3 regions of the Colwellia sp. MB3u-8 genome follow, and region 3 is predicted to be linked to each of the others. Evidence: predicted binding sites of a transcription regulator. Region 3 holds the regulator's gene; each other region holds the start of a gene.
What was found. Region 3 encodes FNR, which switches genes on or off when oxygen is low (the NO sensors DNR and NnrR bind a similar motif). Its sites were predicted from a motif close to TTGATCTAGATCAA; they were not measured.
Positions count from the first base shown of each region.

Region 1: the regulator FNR is predicted to act here: its motif matches at 5,282-5,295, upstream of H4J54_RS17115 (FeoA family protein).
Region 2: the regulator FNR is predicted to act here: its motif matches at 6,265-6,278, upstream of H4J54_RS03110 (DnaJ C-terminal domain-containing protein).

Region 1 covers NZ_JACGVA010000073.1:43,821-51,749, forward strand. Annotated here, with positions in the region: gene H4J54_RS17095 (GGDEF domain-containing protein) at 1-670, opposite strand, end outside; gene H4J54_RS17100 (NrtA/SsuA/CpmA family ABC transporter substrate-binding protein) at 679-1,701, opposite strand; gene H4J54_RS17105 (MmcQ/YjbR family DNA-binding protein) at 2,096-2,488, opposite strand; gene feoB (ferrous iron transport protein B) at 2,644-4,824, opposite strand; gene H4J54_RS17115 (FeoA family protein) at 4,821-5,051, opposite strand; gene H4J54_RS17120 (serine protease) at 5,471-6,724, shown strand; gene H4J54_RS17125 (FHA domain-containing protein) at 6,715-7,683, shown strand; gene trpS (tryptophan--tRNA ligase) at 7,819-7,929, opposite strand, start outside.
Region 2 covers NZ_JACGVA010000037.1:163,100-171,028, forward strand. Annotated here, with positions in the region: gene H4J54_RS03085 (PAS domain S-box protein) at 1-1,936, shown strand, start outside; gene H4J54_RS03090 (cation diffusion facilitator family transporter) at 1,927-2,787, opposite strand; gene H4J54_RS03095 (zinc ribbon-containing protein) at 3,291-4,070, opposite strand; gene H4J54_RS03100 (hypothetical protein) at 4,417-4,878, opposite strand; gene H4J54_RS03105 (chaperone modulator CbpM) at 4,939-5,238, opposite strand; gene H4J54_RS03110 (DnaJ C-terminal domain-containing protein) at 5,244-6,188, opposite strand; gene H4J54_RS03115 (hypothetical protein) at 6,384-6,839, opposite strand; gene H4J54_RS03120 (hypothetical protein) at 7,004-7,147, opposite strand; gene H4J54_RS19650 (ATP-binding cassette domain-containing protein) at 7,436-7,543, opposite strand; gene H4J54_RS19340 (hypothetical protein) at 7,632-7,763, opposite strand.
Region 3 covers NZ_JACGVA010000038.1:17,055-24,983, forward strand. Annotated here, with positions in the region: gene H4J54_RS03945 (heavy metal translocating P-type ATPase) at 1-2,035, shown strand, start outside; gene ccoS (cbb3-type cytochrome oxidase assembly protein CcoS) at 2,032-2,286, shown strand; gene H4J54_RS03955 (sulfite exporter TauE/SafE family protein) at 2,283-2,945, shown strand; gene fnr (fumarate/nitrate reduction transcriptional regulator Fnr) at 3,025-3,744, shown strand; gene uspE (universal stress protein UspE) at 3,918-4,850, shown strand; gene H4J54_RS03970 (glucosaminidase domain-containing protein) at 5,446-6,303, opposite strand; gene H4J54_RS03975 (hypothetical protein) at 6,360-7,148, opposite strand; gene H4J54_RS03980 (DUF1415 domain-containing protein) at 7,384-7,929, opposite strand, start outside.

The sequences.
Region 1 (7,929 bases), on a different contig from region 3:
TGCCATTAAACTCTTCTGATTGATTAGAAAGTTGGATTTGTTGAAAGTTACCACTGCGATTTTTTTCAAAAGCTGTTTTGACTTCATTGAGTGATGTGCTAAAAATCTTAACTAACTTAACAGCACCATAAACTAAAATGAAAAGGCTAAGAGCGAGTATAGATAGGATAAATATGACCTGTTGCTTAATAACGTTTGCAATGTCTTTTTGAACTATGCTGGACAGCTGTATTGTGTCAGATCGAATAGCTTCTAATTGCGTTATTAACCTGGTTTTTAAATGCTTTTTAATTCTCTCATCGGCATTTTTTAGTTTATTTTTATTGATGGTATTAAATAACCTTTGTACATTCTTATTCTGGCTTTCAATACTGTTTTGAACGGTTTGTTGCTCTGGGGTCAAACTAGGGCTACGTCTAAGTAAGTCATTAAATTTACTGTCTAAAACTAGCCAATTATCGGTGTTGTAATCGCTGGCATAAATATCTTCATTGATAAGGAATTGCTTAAGAATGTTGGTATGACTTTCAACTTTATTGGCATACTTTTCACGTTCTAAAGCGACTTCTACTACTTGAGTTGACCATAAAACACTCGCAACAAGTACAGTGAACAATAAACCTGTACTCAGGGTAAAAAAGTAAATATGTTGCTGTAAGCTTATCTTCATAAAAATCCTTATTTACTGGGGAATATCTGCAGCGGTATATCTACGGCTCCAGGATCGACCTGTAGCAAAGCCCTACTATCAACAAAGTGCAATGAGTTAGGTACACGCTTAGATAATCTCATTTGTGTTTCCACTGCCCATAGTGCTTGAGATCTAATATTTAATATCAATGATTGATTCAATCCGAGCTTAAAAATATAATCAGGCCACACCCAGTCAATAAATGCGGGATCTAAATTTAACTCATCTATCACTATTTTTTTAGCGGCTTGTGGATGCGAAGCAATGTAATGGATAGCAGTTTGTAGTCCTTGAATGACACATTTTGCTTTTTCTACTCCTTGACTGTCTGCGGTTTGAGAAATTAAGTTAAAGCTCAATGTACTTAAACTTTTGGTATCATGAATTTTTATTTTTTTATCCAGTGCTTGCGACAACTGAAAAACGAAAGGCTCCCAGGAAACAATGGCGTCAACCTCATTACGACTAAAAGCTTGTAGCAATTGTGTTGGGTTATAATAATATAACTTCACATCAGCCATTGTTAACCCTTCAATCGCTAAAAGTGTACTTAACAGATATTCACTGGCAGTACCTTGGGTAACAGCCACTTTTTTGCCTTTTAGATCTATGGCTGATTTAATTTTATCGGCAGAATGCGTCATTAATTTCACATCATTATCAGATTGGACAAACATGGCGTGGGTGACAAATGATGGCGTAGTTAAACTTTGAAAAGCAATCACCGAATCAGAACTTGTGCCAAAATCAACCGTGCCACTCATCACCTGATCAAATGCGGCTTTACCTCCTATTACCTGCTCATATTTAACCCTAACGCAGGTGTCATCAAAAGCATTTATCGCTTTAGCAATATAAAAAGGCGTAGACAAGGGTGTTTTAGAAACCGCAATAAGCACCGAGTATTTGTCCTGATGCCAAAAACTTTGTAGATTAAAAGACAATATCCCAAGCCCAAAAATAATGAGTACGGTTATAGAAGATACCCAGGGGTATTTTAGATTCAACACTATCAGCCTGTTATTTTATCGTATCCTGAGTTTAATTTAGCAACAAATACAACATATGTATTGAGCTTTGTTTAAAATAAAAGCATTTAGGTGATATACATTAATCCTGCGGTGGAGATACTCAATAATACAAAAATAATATTAGTGCCAAGGTTAACGATTCAGTAGATGGTCTGAAAATTCAATAGGGATCAGTTATTGCAGACAAGGTCTGTAAGTTCAATACTATGGCGTTTGCTATTTTGGGCTTAGGTTTGAGGTTTGGGTTTAGGTTTAGGTTTAGATTCAAGACTAATAGTATTAGTCTTAGCTAGATTTAAGCCAATCCGCTTAATAGTTCAGGTCAGCAAGCACCATTCGTCAGTTTGATGCTTTTTTAGCGCTAATGTTAATTTTATAAAGGCATTAGCAGCGACTGCTGGTCTTGCTTGGTCATCTTACTTACGACTAGCATATATGAATTATCAATCATGCGTTCAACTTCACCTTGTGGGATTGAGCCATCTAAAATGACCGTATTCCATTGCGTTTTATTCATATGGTAGCCTGGTATAACCGCAGCATAAACATCACGTAACATAATAGCTTCGTCAGGGTCACATTTTAGGTTAATGCAATAATACCCTGCCATTTTACCATTAGTGCCTTTTTCATTACCTTTGCCTAACGATAATGTCGCAAACATTTTATGCTTTACTTTAAAAACACTCACATCAGGACCAAAGGGAGTATATTCAATAGTTTCAGTTTTATTCAGTAAATAACGCTTTGCTTGTATGTTATCCATATTTTCAATACTGCTTTTTACAACTAAGATTCAATATAGCCTAAGCTGTTTAGTAATGTTCGACAAGATAAATAACGCTGTGTGGTTCAAAGATAGCATTTTCAGCTGCTATATCAGTCAAATTGATGACTTAACGGTAATTAAAGGCCTGAGTGTTAACGATAAGAAACCAACGTAGGTATGCTCAGAATGTTTTTACCTGCGCGTTTTAAACCGTAATATATGCTAAAAAATACCGCCATGATCACCATAATACTGATGAACGAGTGAATAGGTTGTGATGAAAACACCGCAAGTTGGTAACATCCTGCTGCCGATAAGTAGGCTAACGTAAAACTCCATAATGCAGCAAACATTGCCCAACGTGTACCCACTTCATTTTTAATTGCCCCCATTGCCGCCGCACATGGTGTATAAAGTAAAATAAAAAGCAAATAACAAAATGCGCCAATTTTACCCGCAAAAGCAGCTTGCATAATGGTAATGGTACTTTGTGCAACGCCTTGTGCTTGTGCGGCAACTGCTACGCTAGACACATCACCAATGTCAGTACCTAAGGGATCATCTGCTGCTATGCCCTGTAAATTATCGCTAATACTCGCTAGCGCTTGCTGCCATAATACCGGCATAGGAGCGGGTGCTGTTGGCGCTTGTGAAACCGGTGAATATAAACTATTAAAAGTAGCCACTAGCGCCTCTTTTGCAAATAGCCCAGTTATAATACCGACACTGGCTTGCCAGTTATCTTCTTTAACCCCCATGGGCGCAAGCAAGGGTGTCAGCACCTGCGCACTTTTGCTTAACAAAGAGTCTTGCGTGTCATGATGACCAAATTCACCGTCTGTGCCTAAAGAATTAAAGAAGTTTAAAACACAGACCACCACTATGATGGTTTTACCCGCGCCAACAATAAAAGAGCGTGTACGTTGCCATACCCGCTTAAGCAAATATGACAATTTTGGCCATTCATACAAAGGTAATTCCATAATATTAATAGAGTTTTTACCCATTAAAATGGTTTTCTTTAACATCAGCCCAGTCAATACCGCGGCAGCAATGCCAATAAGGTACAACAAGAATACTAAGTTTTGCCCTGATTCTGGAAAGAAAGCCGCGGCAAATAAGGCGTAAACCGGTAATCTAGCACCGCAAGACATAAATGGCGACATCATGATGGTGGTGATTCTTTCTCTTTCGTTATCCAAAATACGCGCTGCCATCACCGCCGGCACAGTACAACCAAAACCAACAATTAATGGCACAAAGGCTTTACCCGGTAAACCAATTTTTTGCATCGCGGCATCAACCACAAATGCAGCTCGGGCTAAATAACCACTGCTTTCTAGTAGTGACAAACCAATAAACAAACTAGCTATAATAGGAATAAATGTTGCTACGGTTTGAATACCTAAACCGACACCACTTATAATAGTGCTTAACCAAGCGGGTAAGTTAAAAGCGCTTAAAAAGTGTTGTGGATAATCAACAAATATTGCACCCGCTAAAATATCAAAAAAATCAATAAAAGCACCGCCAACATTAATCGCAAACATGAAGAGCAAGTACATCATCACTAAAAAAATCGGTACACCTAAAACCGGATGCAACATCCAGCGGTCTAACTTGTCACTAAATTGAGCATTATTACTTGGGGCCGTAACCACGTCAGCAACCAGTTGATAAATAAAGTCATACCTTGCTTGCATGACCGCCATGGCCTTTTTATCGGTTGATTGGCAGCCTGGTGTTTTGCCACAAGCTTGGCGTTCTAATTCAAGTGGCATGCCTGAGTAATCCGCTAATGCTTCGGGTAGGGTCAATAAATGCCCAGCGACCCGCGGGCTAGGAATATTTTGTAATGCGGCGGTAATTTTTTTGCCCGCATGTTTTCCAACACTATTTTCAGTAACTACTGGGCAACCTAACTGAGCAGACAGTTTTTGCAAATCTATATTAGCGGCTTCTTTACGATCTGATTTATTTAGCACCACTATCATAGGTAAACCAAGCTCAAGCAGCTGTGTAGTTAAATACAGCTGGCGCTTAAGTTGTGTGGCGTCAATCACATTAATTAAACAATCAATGGGGTTTTGCTTAATAAAGTCATGAGTAACCGACAGATCTTTACTTTGCTGACTTCGCTGCGCTAAAGAGCTAATGCCAGGTAAATCAGACAGTAATGTCAGTTTTTTATTTAGCTGACATTGCTGCTGTTTGGCGGCAACCGTGACACCTGTCCAGTTACCTGTTTTCTGTTTTGCCTCCGCTAACGCATTAAAAAGTGTGCTTTTGCCTGAATTAGCAAAACCGACCAGTGCAATATTTTGTTCGATCATTTAGTTAATAACTCAATGTTAATTAGCTTGGCAATGGTCGCTGGCAGACACATTTTTGTGCCATGCAAATGAAAGGCAAGCGGACCGTTAAAAGGCGCTTTATGAGCTAATGATATTTCACTTTTCAATGCGAAGCCCTGTTCAATTAACTGCGCACTTAACGCGAAGTTTGCCGGTAAATAACTGATATGAGCTAGCTGATTAAGGGGTAATTCGTATAAGGTCATAGTAGCCTACATCTAAATGATAACAATTATCATTTAATCATACTAAAACTAGTAGCTGACAACAAGATATTAAATAAACCTTTTAACGTTAGCTTGATCTGATACCCGTTTCATTAAATTATTAGCCACTTATGCTGGTTAAAACACACCAGGGCAATTTGGCTGTCCATCAAAATAACCTGCTATAGTGATTGAGAACATTTTACCGACACATATTTCGGTATTTGTGCTTAATCTGGAACAATAAGCATGATGTTTTTTTTCATCCCGTTAAACTAGTGCATTGCAGCAAGCAAAATAGTCATATTGTCGGATAAAAGATGACAAATTTAATTACACTGGCACAATGGTAGTCAGACAAGTTCTGCTTTGCCTAAATATCAAACAGTTCCCAAGGTAATAATACAAAAGGATATGCAATGAAAGCTATTTTTGCTCTGCTACTTATGTGCTTTAGTACATTAAGTTTCGCAGCTGAGCAGGCCGAAGAAATTTTTAAACAACTGGCCCCATCACTTTATCAAATTCGCTTAATTGACAAAGCCAGTGGTGAAAAATCATCCATTGGTTCGGGTTTTCAAATTAGCAGCAGTGGCCTTATTGCGACTAATTATCATGTTATTTCCGGTTTTGCACGTCATCCCAATAAATACAATATTGAATATTTAGACAACCAAGGTAACCAAGCCCCATTAACCTTAAAAAGTGTTGATGTCATTAATGACCTAGCCATAGTGCAACGTGAAGTCACGGCTGAAATGCCCTTTTTTCAGCTTGCCCAACAAGCTCCGACTAAAGGTGAAGAACTGTATTCATTAGGCAACCCGCATGATTTAGGTATGATAGTCGTGCCTGGCACTTATAATGGTTTAAAAAATGAATCATTTAATGACCGCATTCATTTTACTGGCTCGGTTAACTCAGGTATGAGTGGCGGCCCAGTGGTTAACAAAAATACCGAAGTTGTTGGTATTAATGTCGCTACATCGGGTAATCAAATTGGCTTTTTAGTGCCGCACGACAAACTACTTGAGCTTTATCTAGCCTATAAAAATAACCCACCAGAGAGTATTGAGCAGCAAATGGCTGCACAACTTATGCAAAATCAAGAAAAGTTAATCACCACAATACTGAACAGTGATTGGCAACTAAAACCGTTAGGACGAGGCTTAATTCCAACTATTGACGTACCTTTTGTACGTTGTTGGGGTGAATCCAACTCAGATAAAACCGACGCACAAATTATGGCAGCTGTGGCTAATTGTGACCTAGATGAGAACACTTACATTTCTTCTGACTTTTTTACCGGTTCGTTAGAAATGGAATACCGCTATATGGAATCAGATAAAATTGGTAGCACTAAGTTTTACCATATTTTTGAACGCCAGTTAAACCAGGCCGCGCCAGGTAATAAAGCCGGTAAAGATGATGTCACTGAATATCAATGCCACCATGACATTGTTATGCCCAACAGCAGTAATATTAAGAATAAAGCGGTATTTTGTACCCGCGCTTATAAAGACTTCCCCGCACTTTACGATGTGCTCTACATTGCCATCTCGGTAGATCACGAACAATACGCATTGCTCAGCCATTTTACGATTTCAGGTGTTGCTCAAGAAACCTCATTAGCCTTTTTAGCTAAATTTATGGAGTCGGTTTCATGGAAATAATTATTGAAGAAATCAGTCATGGCCATAAATTATTAAGCCGCCACAAGTTTGCCTCAAATAACATTAGCATTGGCCGCGGTTACGATAACGATATTATCATTAGTGACCCTCACGTTTGCGCTGATCACCTGCAACTACACTTTAATGGTGAACATTGGCTAGTTAATGATCAAGGTTCAATTAATGGCAGTTATCTTGAAAACAGTAAAGACAACGTTATTCAACACCAAGTGCACTCTGGCGACATTATCACCATTGGAAAAAGCCAAGTTCGTTTTGTCTTCCCCAGCCATCCGGTTTCAAAAAGCATAGCAATTAGCCCGTTTGAAGGCTTAATTAACTTAGCGCGTCACCCTATGGTACTGGCGTTAAGCATGACCTTATTTGCCTTTATTGGCGGTTGGATCATTAATTTAAACAATGTTAACGAAGTTAGCTTAACGCAAATACTCGTGCCCACCATTGGCTTAACGCTAGGTTTTGCCTTATGGCCAGCAGGTATTGCTTTAGTGTCGCATTTAACCAAACACGATGGCCGTTTTTGGACCCAAATGGGTATTAGCTATATCTTCTTCAACTTAATGTGGCTCAGTGATATTTTTGAAAACATTGTGCACTTTAATACCTCAAGCAACGCTTCAATGTTATGGCTGCTGGCCATTATTCCTTTGTTGCTAGCGTTTTGTTTGTTTTGGCTCAACTGTTACGTCGGCTTTCATATGACATTAAAACGCAGAAGTTTCGTGTCTTTATGTTTGGTATTGTTGTTATTTGGCGGTAGTTTTATCGTCCAATTAAGTAAACAACCCGACTTTAATCCCCGGCCGCAGTTTGACAGCACCATAATGTCGCCAGCCTTTTTGTTTACACCGAGCAGTGATGTTGAAAGCTTTGTCAGTGACAGTGCTAAGTTATTTGAAAAAGTAACGAAAGAGGCCGCTGAGGATAATAAAGAATAACGGTCATTCAGCTTTAAGACTGAATTGAAAATAAAAACTAAAAAGCCGTCGTAAATACGACGGCTTTTTTATGTCTGACTTAATGACTGACTTAATCGCTAGTTTACTAACTTGTCAGCATGAGGAGTGCACAGATTAAGGCTTAGCAATAAAACCAACCGCCTGATAAACCTCAGCAAGTAATTTACTCGCACGCGCAGAGGCTTTTTCAGCACCTTTGCGCATCACTTCATCCAGATAAGCTTG
Region 2 (7,929 bases), on a different contig from region 3:
GGCGATCGGAATATACACGCCAATATTTGATGATAAGTCATTAAATGAACCATTGGCAGGCTTTATTAGTAGCTTACTTTTGTTCGACGATTATATAAGTGTAATTCTGCCTTCGTATTTGCTGATGGAACATCATTTTTCACTCTACATTGACGGCCAAAAGATATATTCAGACCAAACAACCCCCACAATAAATACTAGCCATTGGCGTAGCCAAGCAAGTTTTAAATTTCAGCAGCAGATTTGGGAAATTGACATAGTACCCACAGCCGAATTTTTAAGTCGCTCACATTATGGGATGATAGGCACTTTATTTTTGCTGGGTGTTTTGCTGAGTATATTTGCTACCTTGGCGACATACACAGCGTTTACGGCAAGAAATAAAACTAAAATCATCATAGATGAGCGCAACAAAGTAGGACATTTATTAAAAAACCTACCTGGCATGGCATACCAAGCTTATGACAAACCCAACGGACCCATGATGCTAGTCAGTGAAGGTTGTGAGGTATTAACGGGTTACGCTAAGCAGGACTTTGAGTCTCATCGCATTTTATGGCGCAGGGTTGTACACCCCGACGATTACCAGCGGGTATATGAAATTATTAGGCAAGCGGTCAGTGAGAAAAAATTTTACGAATTTGAATACCGCATAATATGCAAAAATAAGTCGGTGCGTATCGTATGGGAAAAAGGCGAAGCGTTTACCTCACTGTTAAACAATGAAACTGTCCTCGAGGGTTATATCACAGATATTACCGAGATTAAAAACACGGATAAAGCCCTTATACGCAGTCATAAATTTTCTGATGCTATTGTAAATTCAGTGGTTGAAGCTGTGATTACCATAGATCATAAAGGCGATATAAAAAGCTTTAATAACGCTGCGCAACGCATGTTTGGCTATACCTTTGATGAAGTGAAAAATATCAATGTAAAACTTTTGATGCCGAGCGCTTATGCAAATCACCATGATCAATATTTAACCGACTACATACGTACCAACCAAAGCAGTATTATTGGCCTTGGACGAGAGCTAGACGCCAAGCGCAAGGATGGCAGTGTATTTCCCATTCATCTTTCAATAAATGATATTCAATGCCATGAAGACAGAATGTTTGTTGGTCTAATCAGAGATATTACTCAGCAACGGGTTATTGAAGATCAAAGACGCATGCACATTGAACAAATGGCTCATGCCGATAGATTGAATTCATTAGGGGAAATAGCGGCTGGTATTGCCCACGAGGTCAATCAGCCGTTAACCGCTATTTCATTATTTTCTCAATCGGGTAAAAGTCTGTGTAATAGCGGTAAGTTCGAAAGATTGCCAGAGATATTCGAAAAGCTGAATCAACATTCACACCGAGCCAGTGCAGTGCTTGAGCGGATGCAAATCATGACAAAGCAGGGAGCAAGACAAAAAGAATTTCTTGATTGCCATAAGCTCATTGAAGAAGTAGCAAAATTAGCCGAACACGATGCACGTATGCGTGATATCAATATTAAAATAAGCCACAGTAGCGAAAAATTAATTGTATTGGTTGATCTCGTACAAATACAGCAAGTGTTGTTAAATTTATTGCGCAATGGCATGGAAGCTATGCAGTCTATCGATTTTAAAAATGGCAGTGTGATTGAAGTCACGACTCAATTAACCGCTATTGAGAGCATTAAAATATCAGTTGTTGATAGCGGATGTGGTTTGTCTAGCAGTATGCTAGATAAGTTGTTTTCAGCATTTTCTTCAACAAAAAAGAATGGCGTGGGTATCGGGCTTTCTATTTCAAAAAGTATTATTGAAGAGCACGGCGGGACGATACATTATACTAAAAATATTCCTGTGGGCTCGGTGTTTTACTTTATGCTACCCCTTGTTGAGAATGGCTGTTTAATTGAGGATAGTTCGACCAATGCAAGTTATTTTCAATCTTGAGTTTGTTTATCCTCATCAAGAGCGGGTTCAATATGAACAGTGGTATCGACAATGTTAAACTGCGTTGCTAAAAGGCGTTCGATTTTATCTGCAAGCTCATGTGAGGTAGCTAAAGAAAGGTTCAAGTCAACTTTAATGGTGATATCAGCAAAATTAGCCTCGCCATCATTACGGGTACGTACCAATTTAACTGATTTTACTTCGGGGAGCTCGGTTACTGTGCGCGCAATTTTAGCTTGGTTTAACAGGCTTTTATCAACCAGTATTGGAATGGATTGTACAAAGAGCTTGTAGGCCAAAAACATAATAATAAAAGCAACGGCAATAGCAAAAACTGTATCAAGCCAATAGTATCCGCGTGCTGCTAATTGCCAGCCAATGATAACGGTAATAGAAGTCAGTACATCACTTAATGTGTGACTCGCATCTGCCTGTAATAAAGTAGAATTTAATTTTTTTGCCCAAAAAGACTCCCACAAAGTAAGGCTGGTATTAAGCCCTAAAACAATAAACATTACCCCTAAGCCAATCGAGCTATTTAACACGGGCTCACCAAAGCGGCTAGCGGCTTGAACAATAACCTCAATGGCAACAACACTGAGCAAAGTCGCTAGAAAAAATATCGCTAAAGGCACAAATTTTTTATGACCATATTGATGATCTTCATCAGGCGGTTGCTCAGATTGATTGACCGCAAACCAGGCAACAATATTGTTTGCCATATCGGTTAATGAGTGGAGTGCATCAGCTAATATTGCTGTTGAGTAGGTAGAAAAGCCAACACCTAATTTGATCACCATCAATAATAAGTTAACCACACCTTCAATAATTAATACTTTTTTAATGTTCAAAGTTCACCAACTTTTAAGCTAGGTTAGATATCCATAAAACTGTCAAAATTTATTGATATTCGGTTTGTATACAGATTGTGATTTAAAACTTAACTTCACTTTATCATCAGCTAAACTTAAGCCCAGCGGTATGCCATGAAGAATTATTTACTTTTTGTAATTGATAATATCATCCATCGATTTTTCAGCTGATAAGCCTCTACCATAGGTAGATTACAAACAGCTAAAGACTACAAAATTTTGCAAAAATAGGCAGAAAACCTAAGGCTAACGTTTTAGAGCTAGATGTTGAGTAAATTAATAACTAGTCTAAAAAGTCTATGGCATAGATTATTATGTTGGCAAAAAAACCTGTGTAGTAATGCGCCATTGATATGCTGTATCTTGAGGGTCAAGAAAATGGAGCATGCTGAATCGACACGACTAAAAAACGTGCTTCAGCGCTATAATATCTTTGTGTATTAGGGATATATTTACCCGCCTAGTTCATGGTAATTTCATCTTTAGTCTGCTTTATGTATTTCTTTATAAAGCATATTGATCATCGCCATTATTTTAAAATGATGAGTTTTTAATTTATGATGTAATGCTTGTTGTTGTGTGTGTACCTTCCGCTCGTGTTGATGCATTGGGGCTGTGTTTGTCTCCTTGGCTTTACTCGCGTTACTGAAATTATCTTCAGCATTTTTCATGATTTTTTCGTGTTCATGAGCAACTTTAGCTTGAGCTTGAATGGCCTGAGTATGCTCCATCAATATTGATGTTTGTTGCTGCATGGTTTTTTCTATGGCTACTAGTTTAGTCAACGCTTTTTGCTGCTCTTTTGTCCAATACTTTATCTCATCTAGCCATAAAGCATGTTCAGAGTCCCATTGACTGTGTTCTTGGTGCGCCGCTAGATGATGCTCTGTGATGATAGTTTGTGCTTGTTCTCTAAGACTCTTGGTAAACGCCATTAACTCTACTGTATTTGAATTAGCGATACTTTGTAACTTGTCCCAAATTGAAGAATTTACAAAAGCCAGCTCCAACTTTATTTGCTCTTTATAGGCTTCACCTGCACCTTCGAAAGCTTCACCTAACATTCGAAAGTTATCTTTTAAGTCTTTGCTAGCTTGCTCAATTTTATCTTTACTAATTTCTTTGGCATCTTTGAGCTTCTCTTCTGCGGCATGAAAGGCCTGCTGCAAAGTTTTACCTTCTGTTATCACAAAGTCTTCGATGGCATCTACCATTGCTTTATAACTGACTTGTAATTCTGTTTTTTGCTCATTTTTTTTCATGGTGAGTTACCTTTAAAAATTGACTATAAATTAATATGATAATTACTCAAACCCGCGTTATATACTATTCGGTATTATACTTAATGAATTGTGGAAACTACTTAACGCGGTTAATGGACTTAGCCAAAAGGTATCTCTTGTTTAGTTACCGGCAGTCTACAAATAAAGGGGAGAGCTGATATCTAAACCTTAGTATCAAGTTTGAAGTGCAACAATTACAGCAAGACTGTCGGTATAACAGATTAATACAGTGAAAATAACGCGTGGCTATAATTGTTATGCAATGGCCAATGGTTATTTTCTCGTTTGATTTCCTATTGTCGTTAGGCTGATATCGGCAAAAGAATTATCGATTTATTTTGTGACAATTGGTACAGCCACCAGAAACTTTACCTGCAAAATAATAATTTGGCTCTTGCAGAGCGGCAGCGGATCTTGCTTGGTCAATTGCAGCGACAAAGTCTTGCATGTGATCTTGCATAAACGGGTGATTTCCTCCCGCCTCTCCTGTCATTAATTTAGCGGCAGTCCTTCCCATGTTTTGTAATGCTTTTAGTACTTGCTGGCGCTGGTCCTTCGCACCATCTTGAGTGGGTTCATAACCCTTAATCAGTGCTTTATCGAGTAATAGCATTTGCTGCGATAATCTAGCCATGTCAGATCTAAGCTCAGCGGGTTCAGTGTATTTAAAACCTGGAGGGTAGGTTATCTTACGCATAGACTCTGCAAATTTACTGCTGCAACCCGCTAGGGTTAAACTCATGGCAACGACAATGCCCGCAGACCAAAAAACGTTTGATTTATTCATAGTTATAAACTCCATTAACACTCAGTTATTGACTAATTTTATAGAGTGATTTAAATTAAACTAATCGATTCGGTTCAGTCTAGCTTTTAAAAGCTTATTTTCCTGTTCGAGCTTTTTTTTCTCTTTCATTAAATCTATGACTAAGCTAATGGCGACCCAGTCAATTAAAAGTTGTTGGTTCAATTTAATGGCTTTTTTGAGCCAATGAGCACTCTCCAAATCGAAAATCCATTCTGAATCTTGACTGTCTGATATAGGTGCAGCAATGCCGTATTCAACCATTTCTATTATGATGCATTTTTCAATTCCGGCTATTTCACACAATTCATTGACTGAAATATGTAAGCTTATATCTGTCATTTTGGCTAACTCCACTCTGTTCTGGGGTTATACTTTTCTACTTCAGCAAGTTGTTGCCATAACTGTTTTGTTTCATCGGTAGTTGATGGCGGAATTACAATTTTGATGACGGTAATCAGGTCACCCTGACCGGACTTACTATTGAGTCCTTTGCCTTTTACTCGTAGTTTCTGACCACTCTGGCAGTTAGCGGGAATGTTGAGCTTAACTTTGCCATCAAGTGTCGGTATTTCAAGTTTAATACCCAGCGCAGCTTCCCAAGGCGTCAGTGGCACGTTTAATAATAAGTTTGAGCCTTGTACATCAAATAATGGATGCGGCACCAATCTAATAATCAGATACAAATCCCCGTTTAACTTATGGTTACTGCCTGGTGCGCCTTGGCCTTTTAACCTTATGCGCTCACTATCTTTAACACCTTTAGGCACTTTCACATTAAGCGATTTCTTGATTTTGGTGAGTTGACCATTGGTGGATGCAGGGACATGATATTCAATGGGTTTAGTGACACCTGAAACACTTTCTTCTAAAAAAACTGGTAATTCCATTTCAAAATCTTGGCCTTTAAATAGATCCTCGCTATGAGCTTGTGAGTGTCTTCTAGACTTGGCTCGGTCAGCAAAAAAGGAATTAAAAAAGTCAGAAAAACCATCATTTTCGTTTGACTGATATTGATTGTTACCGCTCGAAGATTGCCAGTCGGGTGGTACATCAAAACCCTCTGATGAACCTGAGCCATAGCGTCTCATTTTATCGTACTCGGCTCTTCTTCCCTCATTTTTTAATACTTCGTAGGCTTCAGCTACTTCTTTAAACTTTTCTTCTGCCCCGGGCTCAGGGTTCTTATCAGGATGATATTTAACGGCCAACTTACGATAGACTGTTTTGATTTCCTTTAGATCAGCATTTTCAGCCAAGCCTAGAATCTTGTAGTAATCTTTAAATTTCATTGATTGACCGTGCCCCAAATTTTATTGACTTTATCTGGCTAGAAGCACCACTTTACGCTTTTTTGAAGGCGAAATTTTGATACAAATCAAGATAACGAATAGTTGTCAGTAGCAGGTATCGCTATTTTTCATGCTAAGGCAAAGTTATTGTGTATTGCCTCTTTAGAGAGAAAACTCGTGGCCTGCTCATGTATGCTAGATATCCATAAACCTATCAAAATTCATTGATATGCGTTTTTGTTTTTGCCATTGCATGTCAGCTAAGTTATTGAAAATGTCTTTGACCTTATGCTCGTCAACTTGCTCTGCTACTACTTGGTATACTGCTATGAGTTCATCACTCATTTTCATGGATAATTCTAAAATATCATCCATCGATTGTGTTGATGGATGGTTTTTGACTATTGGCAGTTTTAAAATTTCTTGATCATTGGCATATTGTAGCCAAGTATCTAAAACACCCGATGGCGTGTTTTTTTCATAATGGGCTAATGATTCAGCTAATTTTTTTTCTTCACTGATCATATATTCCAACAATAACTGTGTTCTTGGTATATTTTCATCTTTGGCTAATTTTTGATAAAAAACAACTAATTTCTGATGAAATTCTTTCGCATGTTTAAGTGCATCTCTGGCGCTTTCAAATCGCATAATGTTCTCTTTGGTTAAGCCTAGTTATGGTCTTTTTTATCATATAAGTGAGCTAATAAACTTTGATAGTGATCAAGTTTCTCACTGTTAGGCTTTATTTTGCTAAAAAAGGGCAAGAATACAAAACATTTAGGATAACGATAATAGGTACGTGCTTGACCTTGCTATGTCATGCTTTTTAAAGAACGTCCAAACATGGCAAGGCTGGCGATAAAAAATGCCGCACCAAGCGCAATAAGAATAATCAATTGTGGCCAGACTAAATTAATGCCGGCACCACGAAAAACTACGGCTTGAGAGAACTCCATATAGTGTCTTGAAGGTAATAACCAAAAGTGCAAATTGTGCCATGGTGTGTGCAATAGTCCCTAAAAACATACCGATGGCAGCAGCGGCAAAAAGGTAGGCAGAAGTGCCTAATAATGAGTGTGTTAATTCTCTGTGCTGCTTGAGCTGGGGCTAGGTGAAACCAACGCGCATGTAAGGTCATCTTTTGCGCTACGGTTAATTCGCCATACAATGAAAAAGCCTGTGACATAAAGCCAACGCGTTGTACGTGTTTGCATATCGTTTGCATTGACCGCTTTACCAAACATTTAGGCCTCACCACTGCTAACCGACAGCAAGCCTGTGAGCATTTTCATGATTGTAGTTTTACCACAACCATTTGAACCTAAGAAACCAAAAATCTCTCCGGCTTGTATTTCAAAACTGACATCATTTACTACGGTAAAGTCGCCAAAAAGTCAGGTTAAATTTTTAGCTATAATTGCAGGTGACGCGTTACTTTTTTTAAAGGGGGGGGATAATCAATTTACTATGGTTAGCCCTTTTTTCTTGCGGTAATAAACGCACAAATGCGCTTTCTAGATCTTTGGTATGGGTTTTAGCTTTTATTTCCTGTGGCGTACCGGTATCAAGCACAGGTCAGGCATCCATCGCAATTAACAAAACCTTCAGCTTCATCCATATAGGCGGTAGAGACTAATACACTCATGGTTGGGCGGTCGTACCCTGATAGACGCAATAAGTTGCCAAATGCCAGCAGAAATAGTTAACCTAATATCGTCAAACGCTAGCGTATTATGAT
Region 3 (7,929 bases):
CGCCACGACACAAAGGGCAACAGTCCAGTGGCAAGAGAGCCAAGTTAAACTCAGTGAGATACTGAGTTTAATTGATAAAATTGGCTATCACGCCCTTCCCTTTAAAGCCAGTACAGCTGAAAAGGCCAATAAAAAACAAGCAAAAAACTTTATTAAACGCTTAGGCATTTCAGGCATTTTAATGATGCAAGTCATGATGATAGCGTTTGGTTTATACTTTGGTGCTTTTGCCGATATGGCTGAGTACAATGTACAGTATTTGCGCTGGGCCAGCCTTTTCTTAACCCTACCCATTGTTAGCTATGGCGCCTTTCCGTTTTATAAAAGTGCTTTTTTTGCCTTGAAAGCGCGACAACTTTCAATGGATGTACCTGTCTCTATTGCGATTAGCCTGGCTTTTCTTGCTAGCGTTTGGGCTACATTTACCCAGCAAGGTGAAGTGTATTTCGAGTCTGTTTCCATGTTTACCTTTTTATTACTAATTGGTAAATTTCTAGAGTTTAGGGCCCGCAGCCGCGCTGCTGACATCTCGGCAAATTTATTAAAATTAATGCCGATGACCGCCACTAAAATTGAACAGGGCATTGAAAGCTTTATCTCAGCAACACATTTAAAAGCGGATGATATTATTTTAATAAAACCCGGTGAAACCATACCCGCAGATTGCGAAATAATAACGGGCACTAGCCAAATCAATGAAGCCATGCTCTCTGGTGAACAACTGCCGTTGCATAAAACCACGCTAGATAATCTTTATGCCGGCACCATAAATGGTGATGGTAACTTAACAGCAAAAGTTAACCACAGTAACCAAGAATCATTTTTAAGCCAATTAATTCGCTTAAGTGAAAGTGCCCAAAGCCATAAACCTAAATTGGCGCAATTGTCAGATAAAATTGCCCAATATTTTGTGGCTCTTATCCTAGTTGTTGCCATTGCTACCGCAATATATTGGTCTCAACATCAACCAGCAGAAGCGTTTTGGATCACCTTGTCTGTTCTAGTGGTAACTTGTCCCTGTGCTCTGTCATTAGCAACACCTACGGCATTAACTTGTGCAACCACTCGCCTTAACCGTGAAGGGATCATGATTAAATCAGCACATGTGCTAGAAACTATGCCTGAAATTGAGGTGATGGCTTTTGATAAAACCGGCACCTTAACAACGGGTGAATTTACCATTACCGCAGTCAAAACTTATGGCGCATTTGCAGATAAAAATGCTCCAGATGGACAACAACAAGTGTTGGCTATTGCGGCGGCGTTAGAGGCACACTCTGCTCACCCCCTAGCAAAAGCCTTTAGCCAGTTTCGTGATTTTAGCCAAACAACAACTCAAGTGGTGGTTGCGCCAGGTGCTGGTATTTCTGGTGAGGTTAATCACCAGTATTACAGAATTGGTAAAAACTCATGGCTACTCAGTAATAATGACAACAGTGCGCACAGTGCGCACAGTGCGCAGTGCGTATTAATGCAAGATGATAACTTAGTGGCTGAATTTTATTTACATGATGGCCTGCGTGAAGATGCTAAAGCCTTAATTGATTTTTTACATCATGAAAACATTAAAACTGTCATGTTATCGGGTGATCATCAACAAGGCTGTGATAAATTACAAGCAAAACTGCACCTTAATAGCGTGCAAGCAGATTTATCTGCACAAGACAAAGTCAACGCGATTAAACTACAGCAAGCTTCACATGCTGTAGCTATGATAGGTGATGGCGTCAACGATACCCCTGTATTGGGTGCGGCGCATTTGTCCATTGCCATGGGTAGTGGTACTGATATTGCTAAAAGCGGTGCGGATGTGATATTACTGAACAATAAACTCAAAGGTGTGCAAACACTGCGACAGGTATCCTTAAGTACTGCGCGAATTATAAAGCAAAATTACCTTTGGGCTTTTAGTTATAATGCCATTGTATTGCCATTAGCGGTTATGGGCTATATAGCGCCATATATGGCAGTCATTGGTATGTCGGCCAGTTCAATACTAGTGGTAAGTAATTCTTTAAGGTTATTAAAAAAATGAGTGTGATATACGTATTAATTCCCATTGCTATTTTACTTACCGCTATTGGTATTTATCTCTTTTTTTGGGCGGTAAAAACTGAGCAATTTGATGATTTAGAAAAGCAAGGCATGAGCATTTTATTTGAAGATGATAATGATAAACAAAGCATTCATCAAAGCAATAATGCTGCGCCAATAAAAAAACAGATAGACAAAACAAACACCTCACAAGAGCCAGCAGACCCACAGGTCAAAAAAAATAGTCTATGAGCCTTGATTATTTCTCCGCATTTGTCATCGGATTATTAGGCTCAGGCCATTGTATAGTAATGTGTGGTGGTATCAGCACCATGTTGACGACGGCGATTTCTGATACCTCTCGGCATAAAAAATACGCAATTATATTGGCCTATAACTTTGGTCGTATCGCCTCTTATAGTCTTATTGGCGCTCTTGTCGCATTCACCAGCTCAATGGCGACCAAAAATATCGGTGTACCTGTTTCACTGTTAAAAACTATCGCGGGTGTTTTTCTTATCTTGTTAGGTTTATATTTAGGCCAGTGGTTTATGTGGTTAAGCCGCGTCGAACATTTAGGCAAAAGTATTTGGCGGTACATAGCACCACAGACTAAAAAATTTATTCCCATTAAAAACGTACAAAGTGCTTTCGCTTTAGGCGCACTATGGGGCTGGTTACCTTGTGGCTTGGTATATTCTACACTAACTTGGGCATTGGCTAGTGCCGATCCCCTTGATGGTGCCTTGATTATGTTTTTCTTTGGACTAGGCACCTTACCTGCCTTACTTTCAGTATCACTGGGCACCATAAGTATTAAATCATTATTGAGTCATACACTATTTAGAAAGACGGCAGCCAGCCTAGTGATTTCATACGGCATCTATACTATACTCGTTTTATATATATAACGTGTCTGATATAGACCTTATATATATAAAAAATCATGGAAACATCATGACAACATCATGACAAATTTTAAAGGATCTTATGAGTTATAAATCATGCACTGTTCATCAACATATTCACTGCCAAAACTGTAGTCTTAGTGAATTATGTTTACCTTTTTCTCTCAATGATAAAGAGTTAGAAACGTTAGATAATATTATCGACCGTAAGCTGCCGATCCATAAAGGCGAGCAAATATTTAACGACGGTCAACCTATGCATGCGCTTTACGCCATCCGTTCGGGCACATTTAAGACCTACACCATTAATAAACACGGTGAAGAACAAATTACTGGCTTTCATTTAGCGGGTGATTTACTTGGCTTTGATGCTATTGCCGATGCTCAGCATCCAAGTTTCGCTAAAGCGCTAGAAACCTCAATGGTTTGTGAGATCCCTTACAATACGCTCGATCATTTATCGAACAGCATGCCAAAATTAAAAAAACAAATTTTGCGTATGATGAGTACTGAGATCCGTGAAGATCAAGAAATGCTAACATTACTTAATCGTAAAAATGCCGAGCAACGACTAGCAACATTTATCAGTACCTTAAGTATTCGTTACCATGCCCGTGGATTATCTCCATCTGAATTTCGTTTATCTATGACCCGCAGTGATATTGGTAACTATATTGGTTTAACGGTTGAGACTATCAGCCGCTTGCTTAACCGCTTTCATAAAAATGGTTTAATTACAGTTGATGGTAAACTCATTACGATTCTAAGTTTCGATAAATTAAACGAATGCGCCGCACTTTAATGTAACGCTAACACCAGCTTTTCTACATTGCCTTATTAAGGTATTTCACGCTATGCTTAGCGTGAAATATTATTTATCGTCGACAGCATAATAATGTGATTTAAAACAACTATTGTTGCTTGAAAGTAGACTATTGTTATAACACTAGTAGACAATTGATAAAGGAATTAGCTATGGAAAAGTATCAAAAAATACTCGCGATTGTTGACCCAACAACAGAAGAGCAAAAAGCGGTAAACCGGGCGATAGAATTAGCGCGTAAAACAGGTGCTAGCATTACCGCATTTTTGACCATCTATGATTTTTCTTATGAAATGACCACCATGCTGTCAAGTGATGAGCGTGAAGCCATGCGAAAATCAGTTATTAATGATCGCACTCAATGGCTAGAGTCTTTACTCGCTGACCTTGATTTAAGCGGAATTTCTATCGATTGTCGGGTTATATGGCATAACCGTCCCTTTGAGCAAATTATTGCTCAAGTACTCGATAATGGTTATGACATTGTCATTAAAGGTACTCATCAACACGACAAATTTAAATCTGTCATATTTACTCCTACCGATTGGCATATTCTGCGTAAATGTCCTTGTCCTGTTTTACTCGTGAAAGAGCATTTGTGGCCTGATAACGGTAATATTCTTGCGGCGTTAAACATTGGTAGTGAAGAGGAAGAACATAAAGCACTTAATAACAAAATCACAGCAGAAGCTAAACAGCTGACCCAAGTCATGAAAGCTAATCTACACCTAGTTAACTCATTCCCGGGTACGCCAGTTAATATCGCCATAGAAATCCCAGAGTTTAATGCCAGCGATTATAATCGCTCGATGTTAAAACATCATCAAAAAGCGATGTTAGCACATGCAACTGCCTTTAATATTGCGCCGGAAAACACCCATATTAAAGAAGGTTTACCGGAAGATATCATTCAAAGCATAGCGGCTGAATTAGATGCCGAATTAGTCATTCTGGGTACTATTGGCCGTACCGGTTTATCGGCAGCGTTAATTGGTAACACCGCAGAGCATGTTATTGATAGGCTTAATTGTGATGTATTAGCATTAAAACCCGATGGTTACATTTCACCACTTGATGTTGATTAATATCAGCAAACATCCCTAAATAAAGTTGAATTGGGTCATTAAACGCCTAGTTCAACTTTTCTTGTTTAATAACTTAAACTAGCTTATGCGCTGAAATTTATTATACCCATTTCATTAATTAGGTGGTCTACTTTATACGCAGGAAAAATGGCCAAATATAAGGCATTTATTTAATAACTAGTGGTTCTAATTATTAAATAAATAACGCAGTAGTAGGTTATTTTAACCAGTAAAAATGATCAGATAATTAGTGAGATTGGTATTAGGGATTTACCAAGAGCTCTGATGCAAAATCGACCCTTTCTTCAAGCCAAACACACTATTACTGAAGCTTTAACAGCCGAGAGCGAAAAGTATATGACGATAATGTCCTCAAGGTAAATAATACCAAACGGTTACCTGTGATGGCATTATAATAAGGCAGCAGTTAATTTAGAGGTTATTACTTTTGCTGATAAAAAACTGAGGACGGTCTACTTTTTAAAGGCAATTCAAGCGCAAATTTTTAATCGACGTACATTTGAATTTATTTATAAATTTATTTTTATAAATAAATTAGGAATAGCACATTGACATAGCGCTTATTTATTATCGCTTATTTATTATATAACGCGAAGTAATGTCGATTATGGCGGATCATATCAGTTAATTCCAACACGTAATCTATCCCACGTTCAGAGTAACGCATTAATCCTGTTGCAAGAATTTCTGGCGCTAGTGGTTGGTTTTGATCGCGTAATTGGCCTCTAATCGATCTAAATACCGTATAGGCGCCGTTAGTATTAATATTGTGTAAATAACGTGCGATACCTAAACTAATAGAGCTATAAGCGGCGACTTCATGCTTAGCACCGGTATTACGACTACCCGGCACCATGCCACAACCTTTCCTATAACACCAGACGCCAAAAAAGTTTAAACCTATTCGAGCAAAGCGAGAGGTTCCCCAAGCAGATTCATTGGCCGCTTGCACTAAAACAAGTGCTAGTGGAATAATGTCAATTTTAAGCTGTAATTCATATAATTGTCGTAATAGAGAAAACTTTTCACTGACTTTATATTTTTTGCTCAAACTGCTTACTAAAGTGTATTCTTCCGCACTAAAGGGCTGTTCTAAGGTTAATTGCGCAATTAAGCGTGCCACTTCGGCACGCAAAATAAGTATTTTTTTATTCTCTGCCTGTACTGCGGGTTTAATAAAAGCAAAAAAACGACGTTTCTTTTCTTTTACATCACGAATTTTAGCGAAGTCGGGTAAAATGACCTTGTGTAACGGTTGCTCAACTATTTTAATGACCTTCTTAACCGTTTTCGTTTTCGGTATCACCGACACCGGCTCTTCAGTCGGTATACTCTGAGGCAAAGGTAAGAAGGTAAATGGTGCGATTAACCCTACACTCAGCAAAACTAAAAAAATAAACCCTAAAAAGTTTTGCTTATTAAATATCGTCAAGCTAATAGCTCCTTATTCCATTATCTTTAGTCTGATTTGCTGAAAAAATACGGTAATCAGGCCGAAAAGGTGTCATTTATTGTCTTGGTTTGATCAGCGGCTATTTCCATCTGTAAACCAAAAATTTCTCGGTATAAAATTCCCTTTACGTTATAAAACAACGGCACTATATAAGCTAAACAAAATAGGAAAAATGCTATAGCGATAAAGCTAAGTTCAGATTCACCCGCCATTACAACAGGTAAAGCTGATATCAGTACAGCCAAAGACAGTATCAAATAAATGGCGAAAATTTTAAACCATTGAAAACGCGTAGCTTGAATGCTTATTGAAATGGCTTTTATAGGTGACATTTTTTTTTCTACCACCAAAGGCAACGCAAGTGACAAGGCTACCGCCAAAAATATGCCAGGCAAGTAAAATAATGTTAAGCCGATGGTAACCAAAGTTGAGGTTAATAAGGCACTAACAGCAACCCAACTGCCTCGCTTTAAAAAGCCAAAAACCAATTTTGGTCGTGTTTTTAAGCCAACTGAATGGAAAATACCCATCATTTCAACGCCGACGATAAAAGGATAAACCACTAAGGTAACGATAATATTAAGTAAAGTCGCTGATCTTTGATCTTGAATGGCCACTTCAATGCCACCTAACTGGCTGCTCACTAACAATGAAACCAACATGCCAATCATCAAACAGGTAAACAGCCCCAAATTAATCGCCATGCGCGATTTTAAGGTTATTTGCCAGCCTTCTTTCAATATAGTTGCTACATCAAGGTTATATTCACCTTTTACAGCTTCTTCGACACTACCACCAACGTTTTCAACAGGAAGTTTTTCCACAAAAATATTACCTAATGAGTAAGCGTATCATTGACGCTTGTCTTAATTGTTACCAGTATATCGTAATTCACCACTGCCTGTGAATAAGCAGAGAAAAGTTATTAACATTCAGCCTATCCAGTTTACCAAGGTTATAGGGTAAGTCAGTTAACTTGACTGCATAAATACCAATTTACAGGAGATAACTATGCCTTAAAACTGACTTGCTGATAACCGTGTTTAACCTTATAAAAGGTTAAGCATTGTTTTTAATATTCATCAACAAGGTTTTAAAATAGTGAGCGCCTTTTTTCTTGGCTAAAGCGATATTATTATCTGGAATAATCTCAGGGTTTTTATAGACACTGAGCACTTTTGCCATGCTGTGTTCACGAATTAAATGTAAGGTAGGATAGGGAGAACGATTGGTAAAATTGCCCGCATCGTCATAATCAGCCTCAGCAAAGCAATATTCAGGGTGAAAGGTAGCCACTTGGAATATGCCTTCAAAACTATAATCAACAATAATGTCATTGGCATAATCAACCAAGTCTAAAAAGCGATTAAAGTCTCTAAAACCTTGATTATAGATTAATAAACTCGTTTCTATTTCAGGATTCTCATGTAAGTAGTGACATTGCGATAAAAATTCAACTAGCGCTGACTTTAGCTGTTCTTTATCGCTAGTAAAATAATGAATAGTTTGATTAACAAACTCTTTTTTTGCGAATGGACAAAAATTGAGCCCAATAATCACTTGCTCTAGCCATTGTTTGGTTTGGTCAACTTCATCTATTGTGCT